DNA from 2 places in the Faecalibacterium taiwanense genome. Region 2 is predicted to be linked to the other one. Evidence: a T-box and tRNA genes for the amino acid it is inferred to sense, from the RefSeq annotation. Region 2 holds a T-box; the other holds one or more tRNA genes.

Evidence for each region. The T-box of region 2 lies ahead of tyrS (tyrosine--tRNA ligase). A T-box ahead of a tRNA ligase gene usually reads a tRNA of that ligase, here a tRNA-Tyr.
Region 1: it encodes a tRNA-Tyr, which carries the amino acid that the T-box ahead of tyrS (tyrosine--tRNA ligase) is inferred to sense. The anticodon was not compared.

Annotation. Positions count from the first base shown of each region.
Region 1 is NZ_CP155552.1:2,167,819-2,172,462, reverse strand. Features, by position in the region: gene PXT33_RS10755 (S41 family peptidase) at 1-1,035, shown strand, start outside; gene rsmA (16S rRNA (adenine(1518)-N(6)/adenine(1519)-N(6))-dimethyltransferase RsmA) at 1,379-2,233, shown strand; tRNA gene PXT33_RS10745 (tRNA-Thr) at 2,557-2,631, shown strand; tRNA gene PXT33_RS10740 (tRNA-Tyr) at 2,785-2,869, shown strand; gene PXT33_RS10735 (DUF6061 family protein) at 3,022-3,273, shown strand; gene PXT33_RS10730 (hypothetical protein) at 3,372-3,548, opposite strand; gene PXT33_RS10725 (plasmid recombination protein) at 3,566-4,644, opposite strand, start outside.
Region 2 is NZ_CP155552.1:1,634,297-1,638,940, reverse strand. Features, by position in the region: gene PXT33_RS08195 (arginine repressor) at 1-52, shown strand, start outside; gene recN (DNA repair protein RecN) at 74-1,738, shown strand; T-box leader at 1,794-2,049, shown strand; gene tyrS (tyrosine--tRNA ligase) at 2,114-3,334, shown strand; gene PXT33_RS08180 (ACT domain-containing protein) at 3,427-3,894, opposite strand; gene PXT33_RS08175 (CapA family protein) at 3,945-4,644, opposite strand, start outside.

The sequences.
Region 1 (4,644 bases), 530 kb from region 2:
GGCGTGGAGCTTGGCATGGACCAGACCGGCTATGCCAGAGTGACCAGGGTGTATGAGGACTCGCCTGCGCAGGAAGCCGGTATCGTGGTGGGCGATTACATCACTGCTATTGACGGCACCGATGTGAAGAGCCTTTCCGGGGTGGATGCCGTGCAGTCCCGCCTGCAGGGCGAAGCCGGCACCATCGTCAATGTTACATGGCTCGACAGCAAGGCTGCTTCCCGGACGACGGACCTGACCCACTCCGGCTACACCAGCACCACCGTGGACTACCAGATGCTGGACAGCGTGGGTTACATCAAGATCCGCCAGTTCGACGGCAGCACGCCCAGCGAGCTGGACTATGCCATCCGGTCTCTCACTACCAGCGGTGCCCAGAGCCTTGTGTTCGACCTGCGCGATAACGGCGGCGGTGTGTTGGATGATGCCATCAGCTGCATCGACCTGATCGCCCCGGAAGGCACTGTGGCCTATGCCGAGGATAAGAACGGAAACCGCACCATCATTGGCAGCAGCGACGATGAGAGCAAGGTGGAGCTGCCCATCGTCTGTCTGGTCAACGGCAACACTGCCAGCGCAGCAGAGCTGTTTGCTGCCAGCCTGCGCACCATGAACGGCGCACGTCTGGTGGGCACCACCACCATGGGCAAGGGAACCATCCAGAGCAGCCCGCAGCGCCTTTCGGATGGCAGCGCCGTGAGCATCACGGTGGCAAAGCTCATCTGCGGCGACGGCTCCTGCTTTGATGGCACCGGCCTGAGCGTGGATGTGGAGCGTGCCCTCAGTGCCGAAGAGACCACGAATTTCTACGCTTATACCCCCAAGGATGACCCGCAGATCCAGCGTGCGGTCAGCGCAGCACAGCAGCTGAGCGGTACCACGACTCTGGGCGGTGTCAACGAAGCAGCTTCTTCGGCTGCTGCTTCCGAAGAAGCCGACAGCGCTGCCACTGAGCCGGAGAACGCTTCCTCTGAGGAAACGGCTTCCTCCACCGAAGCAGAAGCCGGCGGTGAAGCAGCATCCAGCGCAGAATAAAGGGTAAAACCGGCAGAAATGCTGCATGGGCTTCTTCTTGTAAAAAGGAACCCGGTTTATTGCGGTGCTGTTTGCCGTACGCATGTTCCTTTCTTGAAACGGCTTTTGATCGCGCCCGTAGGGCGCGGTGATGCTGCCTGCCGTATCGACTCCTCACGTGAAAAGGCGTTTTGGAGCGCCCCGCAGCGCTCCCGTTTACCGTACCGACCCCTTCTCGTGAAAATGCAACCCAGCCAGACCCGCAGGTCTGGCTGGGTTGCCATATTATAATAATATTTCCGCTGAATATGCCCAAAGCGACGCGGAGGGCATTCAAATCGTACTATGAAAAAGGATGGAATCTATGCCCGAACTGACCGACCTCTCGGTGATCCGCGCCCTGTGTGAAAAATACGATTTTGCACTCTCCAAGGGTTTTGGACAGAACTTTATCATCAACCCGGGCCTGCCGCCCAAGATCGTGGATGCCAGTGGCGTGGATAAGCGCTATGGTGTCATTGAGATCGGCCCCGGCATCGGTGTGCTGACCCGGGAACTGGCAAAGCGCGCCGCCAAGGTGGTGTCCATTGAAGTGGACGAACGCCTGCCGCCGCTGCTGGCCGAAACGATGGCCGGAGTGGACAATTTTAAACTGGTATTACAGGATGTACTGAAAGTTGACCTGAAGGCTCTTATTGCGGAAGAGTTCCCCGGTATGCCGGTGGCTGTGTGCGCTAACCTGCCCTACTACATCACCAGTCCCATCGTCATGAAGCTGCTGGGCGACCGCCTGCCCATTGAAAGCCTGACCGTCATGGTACAGAAGGAAGCTGCCGACCGTCTGGCTGCTGCGCCCGGCACCCGTGCATCCAGCGCCATCAGCTGCGCGGTGAGCTACTATGCCACCTCCAAAATGATGTTCACCGCTGCGCCCGGCAGTTTTTACCCGGCCCCCAAGGTGACCAGCGCTGTGGTGCGCATGGAGATCCGTCCGCAGCCCGCTGTGCAGGTGGAGGACGAAGAAGGCTATTTTGCGCTGGTGCGTGCCGCCTTCGGACAGCGCCGCAAAACGGCTGCAAACGCCATTGCCAGCGGCCTGGGGATGTCCAAGGACGCGGTGACAGCCGCCATTGAAGCCGCCGGTTTTGATGCCCGCATCCGCCCGGAAGCCCTCACACTGGAGGATTTTGCAAAGATCCAGCAGGCCCTTGCCCGCTGAAGCAGCCCGCTGCTCAAAAAAGAATACAACAGGCTTTGAACCCCACAGGAGCCGTCCGCGGTTCCTGTGGGGTTTTTATGATAATAGAATCGGATGGTTCGATTTTATTATCGATGTATTGCGTTGAAAATTACGGGTATCAAAATGTGATACAACAGAAAAGAATGCTAAAAGCAGACGAAAGCATGAACTGATGGCAATGGCACCTCATTTGTTAAACGGTATAGTATACTGTTTGGGGAATGGGTTGTTTTTTGCGCGCCAAGAAGATATTGACAAGCCGCGCGTTTTTTGGTATTCTATCAAAAGACCGCTTGGTCCATGCTGGTGTGGCGCAATGGCAGCGCAACTGATTTGTAATCAGTGGGTTGCAGGTTCAACTCCTGTCACCAGCTCCAAAAAGCCGCTCAGGAACGTTGATTTCTGGGCGGCTTTTGCTTTTGTACTTTTGCTTTCGGCACAAAAATCCAAAAATTCCGCAAAAGATGTTGACAAACTATCATCCGGGTGGTAATATATACAGGCAACCCATGGACTGCAAAACTGAATATGGGCGTGTTCCCGAGTGGCCAATGGGGACAGACTGTAAATCTGCTGCTTTCAGCTTCGGTGGTTCGAATCCACCCGCGCCCACCAAACAAGAAAAATCCGAACCTGTTTCCGATTGGAGAAGGGTTCGGATTTTTCGTTTTCTTCGGGTACAACAACGAAGGCTCCCGTGGACGGCGCAAAACCCCGATACCTTGTCATAAACCGTAAGACAATCACAAGATTTGGAGGGTATGATTATGAAGTACGATGCAAGAGCCTGTTCGTTCAACATGGATACCGGGTGCGTGGAGTTGACTCTCCAAGATGGGAGAAAAATTTCCATCGGCTGCACCGGGGTCGAGGATGCACTGAATGTGACTATGGCACAGCAGACGGAATTGGACTACCTGATCTACAATGACCCGCTGAGCTATGCCGATTTGATTCTGAACGGTGACCCAGAGGAATATTTGAAAAATGCAGCCGGGAGCCATGGGTTAGAAGATTAAGGGCAAAAAAATAAGAGGTGTGCCCAACTGGACACACCTCGGTGAGATACATCTATATAAGGCAGGGCGTTCCCTTTACTGGGAGCGTCCTGCTGTTTTTATGCTGCAACAGGCAAGGCTTGTAGAACTTCCTGCTCTTTCAGCCATTCCTCATATTCACGCTGGCCTTCCTCGCTGTTGAAAAACTCAACCATGGAGGGATAAAAGCAACGTGCAAGGGTCTTGATTGCTTCATCCGGGTAGCCGGATTTGTTTGACTTCTTCTTTTTATTCAAATGGTATCCTCCGAAAATCAAAGTTCCATATCCTGCCCACGCCTGCGGTTTCGCTGCTGCACATTCATGGTGCGCTCCTGCTTGGGGGCAAGAATCTTTTCCAGAAAGCTGCGAACCAGTTCAGGCGCACGGTGGATGGCGTCCAGATAGGGCTTTACATCGTACCACAGGTCGTGGTACTTGTTGCTCCAATGAATGGTTTCCTTCTTGGCGGTGGAAAGTTCTTCTTTCAGGCGGCGGTTCTCCACGTCCATCATATAGCCGTGGTCGGCTTGCTTTTTCAGCTTGGAAAATTCTTCTTCGGTCAGCGAGTAGTTGCCGAGGAAGGTGCGCTTGCCGATATAATCCAGATCACGCGCATGAATGAGGGCTTCTTTCGTGAGCGTGGTCTTTTTCTGAATGGAGGCAAGTTCTTTCTCCTTTTGGGAGAGGGCCTGACTGGTTTTGGCAAGCGATTGTGCCTGCTGGTCGGCTTGGGTGGTCAGGGTGTCCAGCCGTTCCTGCTCCCGCTGGACTTTGAACTGAGTGACAGTCAGGTGTTCTTCGGTGCTGCCACGCTCGCCGCGCTCCACATCGGTGTACCCGGCAGTACGCATATAGTTGAAGAAATCGTCTTGCAGGACGCTGTGCGACTTCTTCAGGACTGGCTTGCCGTTCTTTTGCAGCACGGGCTTTCCGGCATCGTCCAGCAGGGGCTTGGATGCCCACTTCTTGCTCCGGCTGACCTGCATGACGGTCTCCTTGACTGTGCCGACCAGTGCCTTATCCTTGCAGCGTTTCGACCAGAGGATCTGTTTTTCCACCACAGGTACATAGACCACATGGAGGTGGTAGTGGTAGACCTCCCTGCCTAGTGCTTCGGTCATGGCACGGTTGATCTCATCAGCGTGCATGACTGCCGAGAGGATATACTGCTCACCACCCACGATTTGAACGGCTGCTTTGTAGGCATCCTCATAGAACTGCTTGGCGAACTCGTAGCCACCGTGATTGTCAAAATAGGCCGAGTTGACATCAAAGACAAGCTCGCAATAATGGGTGGCATCCGGCTTCAGGCCGCGCGTTGAAATCGTACCAGCGGTTTCCAGTTGGGAGA
Region 2 (4,644 bases):
GGAGCGTGATGCAAAAACGATCTGCTCGGAACTGACGAGACACATTGGATAAAAATAACGCGGGAGAAAAGATATGCTGAGCAGCCTGCAAATTGAAAATGTTGCTGTGATCCAGAAGGCTGAAGTACATTTCAAGCCGGGCCTGAATGTTCTTACCGGTGAGACTGGTGCCGGCAAGTCGATCCTGATCGATTCCATCAATGCGATCCTGGGAAACCGCACTTCAAAGGATCTTGTGCGCACAGGGGCCTCTAAGGCGGTGATCCGTGCAGCCTTTGAGGAGGTGCCCGGTACGGTACTGGACAGCCTTGAGAAGGCGGGCTACGAGCGCTCGGATGCACTGATGCTCAGCCGCGAGATCACAGCCGAGGGCAAAAGCACCTGCCGCATCAACGGAATGCCTGCAACGGCTGCGGTTCTGCGGGAGCTGTGCGGAGGACTTATCAATATCAACGGTCAGCACGACTCTGTGGGCCTTCTGAACCCGGCAAGACATCTGGGCATTCTGGATGATTATGCGCAGAACAGCGCGGAGTTTCAGGACTATTATGTCCTGTACCGGGAGCTTGTGCGCATCAAGCGGGAGCTGGATGCCATGATCACCGACGAAGCCGAAAAGCAGCGCAGGATTGATCTGTTGAGCTATCAGGTGCAGGAGATCGAGGATGCCGGACTGACCGCCGGAGAGGAACAGACGCTGGAAAGCCGCCGCAAGATCCTTGCCAATGCATCTGCCATCCGGGATAAGATCGCACAGAGCTATGCATTGCTTTCGGGCGATGACGAGGCCTCCGGCGCAGTCGATCTGCTGGGTGAGGCATCCAATGCAGTGGATGCTGCCGCGCAGCTGGATGATGCACTTGCCGGTGCATCCAGTCAGCTGCTGGATCTGTATTACAATGCAAAGGATGTTGCCGCAGATTTGATCGGTCGGCTGGATTCCTATGATACCAACGATGCGGAGCTGGACGAGATTGAGCAGCGTCTGGATCTGATCTACAAGCTCAAGCGCAAATATGGTGATACGGTAGAAGACGTGATCGCTTTTGGACAGAATGCAAGGGAAGAACTGGAGCGCATCCAGTCCTCACAGGAGCGGCATGACCACCTGCAGGCAGAAAAGCTCCGCCTTTATGCGCTGGCCCGTGAAAAGGCAGAAGCACTGACCCAGACGCGCCTGCGCGCTTTTGAAGAGCTGAACAAGCGTATTTCCGGCACGCTGGATTTTCTGAACATGCCGGGCGTGCGCATGACACTGCGCCATACCCGCGGCCCGCTGGCAAGCCATGGGCAGGACAGCATCGAGTTCTACATTTCCACAAACCCCGGTGAGGCGCCCAAACCCCTTGCAAAAATTGCTTCCGGCGGCGAGCTGAGCCGCATCACGCTGGCCATCAAAAATGCAATGGCCGATAAGGATGCCGTGCCTACTGTGATCTATGATGAGATCGACAGCGGTGTTTCTGGCAAAGCCGCCGGGCGTATTGGTGAGGTACTGCGCCAGAGCGCACAGGGCCACCAGATCTTGTGCATCACCCATACAGCCCAGATCGCTGCACTGGCGGACTGCCATCTGCTGATTCAGAAAAATGTAGCCAATGACCGCACCTATACCGAGATCCATCCGCTGGATGAGGAGGGCAGGGTGGAAGCACTGGCCCGGCTGATTTCCGGCGACCACATTACCGAGCTTTCGCGTGCCAATGCCCGCGAAATGCTGGGTCTTGGCGCAAAATAAGCCGCTGCAGATAAGGGGTTGACAAGCCCGAAGCATTGTGATAAAGTAGTCCTTGTTAATGGCGATGAAGGGAACAAGTACCTTGAAGTGTTCTGCCCAGAGAAACCCCGGTTGGTGTAAGGGGCCGCAGAGCAACAGGGGAAATACCTCCCGGAGCTGCAGGCTGAATGCCGTTCAGGTTAATAGGCTGTGCCGCGTGCGAGCGTTACAAACGCAGGAGTGTCTCTCTACTCTGGGGTGTGCACTCGTGAGGTCGTTTCTGTGAGGAAGCGGCAAACAGAGGTGGTACCGCGAATTTTCTCGCCCTCTGCCAAATTCATTTTTGGCAGGGGGTGTTTTATTTTTCCCTCTGCCCACAAACAGGAGGAAAAAATCATGACTCTGTACGAAGAACTCAAGGCCCGCGGCCTGGTGGCCCAGATCACCGATGAAGAGATCATCGACCTGATCAACAATGGCAAGGCAACCTTTTACATCGGCTTTGACTGCACTGCCGACAGCCTGACCGCAGGCCACTTTATGGCCCTGACCCTGATGAAGCGCCTGCAGATGGCAGGCAACAAGCCTATTGCCCTGATCGGCGGCGGCACTACCATGATCGGCGACCCCTCCGGCCGTACCGACATGCGCAAGATGCTGACCAAAGAGGATATCGCCCACAATGCCGCATGCTTCAAAAAGCAGATGGAAAAGTTCATCGACTTCTCTGAGGGTAAGGCACTGATGCTGAACAATGCAGACTGGCTGCTGAACCTGAACTACGTGGAACTGCTGCGTGATGTGGGTGCCTGCTTCTCCGTGAACAACATGCTGCGCGCCAAGTGCTACGAGCAGCGCATGGAGAAGGGCCTGTCCTTCCTTGAGTTCAACTACATGATCATGCAGAGCTACGACTTCTACTACATGTTCCAGCACTACGGCTGCAATATGCAGTTCGGCGGCGACGACCAGTGGAGCAACATGCTGGGCGGCACCGAGCTGATCCGCCGCAAGCTGGGCAAGGACGCTTATGCTATGACCATCACCCTGCTGACCGACTCTCAGGGCAAGAAGATGGGCAAGACCGCCGGCAATGCTGTCTGGCTGGACCCCAACAAGACCAGTCCATTCGAGTTTTACCAGTACTGGCGCAATGTGGGCGATGCCGATGTGATGAAGTGCATCCGTATGCTCACCTTCCTGCCGCTGGAGCAGATCGACGAGATGAGCACATGGAAGGATCAGCGCCTGAACGAAGCTAAGGAAATTCTGGCTTACGAGCTGACCAGCATGGTCCATGGCAAAGAAGAGGCCGAAAAGGCCCAGAATGCTGCCCGCGCACTGTTCAGCGGCAGCGCAATGGATACCGAGCACATGCCTTCTACTCAGCTGACCGAGGCCGACCTGACCAATGGCTCCATCGGCATCCTGACCCTGATGGTCAAGGCTGGTCTGGCAGCATCCAACGGCGAGGCACGCCGTCTGGTCGTGCAGGGCGGTGTTCTGGTGGATGGCGAGAAGGTAGCCGCTCCCACCGTTGGCTTCACTGCTGAGCAGCTGGCAAAGGGTATTGTGATCAAGAAGGGCAAGAAGATCTACCACAAGGTCACTCTGTAAAAATATTGAACATGAAAATGCCGGTGTACTCTGTTTTGGAGTGCACCGGCATTTTTTCACTTGATGGAGGATTGCTCGCTTGCTTGCAGAATTTACAGCTCGTAAGCCTTCTTCAATGCTTCGTAAGCTGCATCCTCATTCTCTGCGTGGACCAGCAGGGAAATATCCAGATCGCTGGTGGTGATAAGCAGTACTTCAATGCCGGCCATTGCCAGAGAATTCAGTGCACGGGCAGCTACGCCGCAGCTGGTGACCATTTCTTCACCAAACAGGTTCAGCTTGGAATAACCCACGCTGATCAGCGGGGAAGCCTTGGCATCCTTGTCCAGATTTGCAACGGAAATAGCCTTCATCACCAGCGGAAGATCACTGCTGGAAGCGGTAAAGCTGAAATCAATGGTGGTGCCATGGGGTGCACTCTGGCTGATCATATCTACGACCACACCGTTATCTGCAAAGATCTGCAGGTAACGTGCGAGGCTGTTGCCCTTGAACTCTACATCCTGCACACTGATCATCATGAGGCTCGGCTCAATATTGATCTTCGATACTCCGTACATAAGGATCCTCCGTTCTGCCCGAAAGGCGGGCTTCAACAATACAAAAATATTCAGGTAAGCTGCAAAAACTCCGGGTCGATATTTTCCCGGGCAATGGACTGAATCATTTCCAGGCTGAAATCTGGATACGCCTTCCGTACTCCGTGGGCCTTTGTAAGGGCTTCGGTATAATCGCGGAACAGGTAGGTACGCACATTGGATTTGCCTGCATCATAGTGGGTCACCGTCGGCAGAAGTCTGGGAGAGAGCACGCTGCAACGGACAGTGCCGTCCGGTTCGGTCGTTTTTTCAAGCTGAACCGATAAAATTGCGCCGACCAGCTGATCGGGCTTTTCCTGCGTGCTGATAAAATTGCCCAGAGAATAGGCCGTGAACACCTGCCTGCCGTCTGCTGCAGTCAGCCACTGTGCATTTTGCAGCACATGCGGGTGGGTGCCAATGATCAAGTCTGCACCCCAGTCTGCAAGGTTCTGCGCCAGAGTTCGCTGCGGATCTGCGATGGCATGGCTGTTTTCTACGCCCCAGTGCACACCCACCACCACAAAATCTGCAAGCTGACGTGCCGCTTTTACCTGCTGCTCGATCACATCGGTCTGGCTGGTATAGATCACATTGGCCTGCATGGAGCTGTTCTGCGGGATGCCATTGGTATGCTCTGTGTAGGAAAGATATGCGATCGTTACACCATTGACAGTCTGCAGCGGGATATGACCGTAGTCGCTTTCTCCCTTCCACAAACCGGTCGTTACA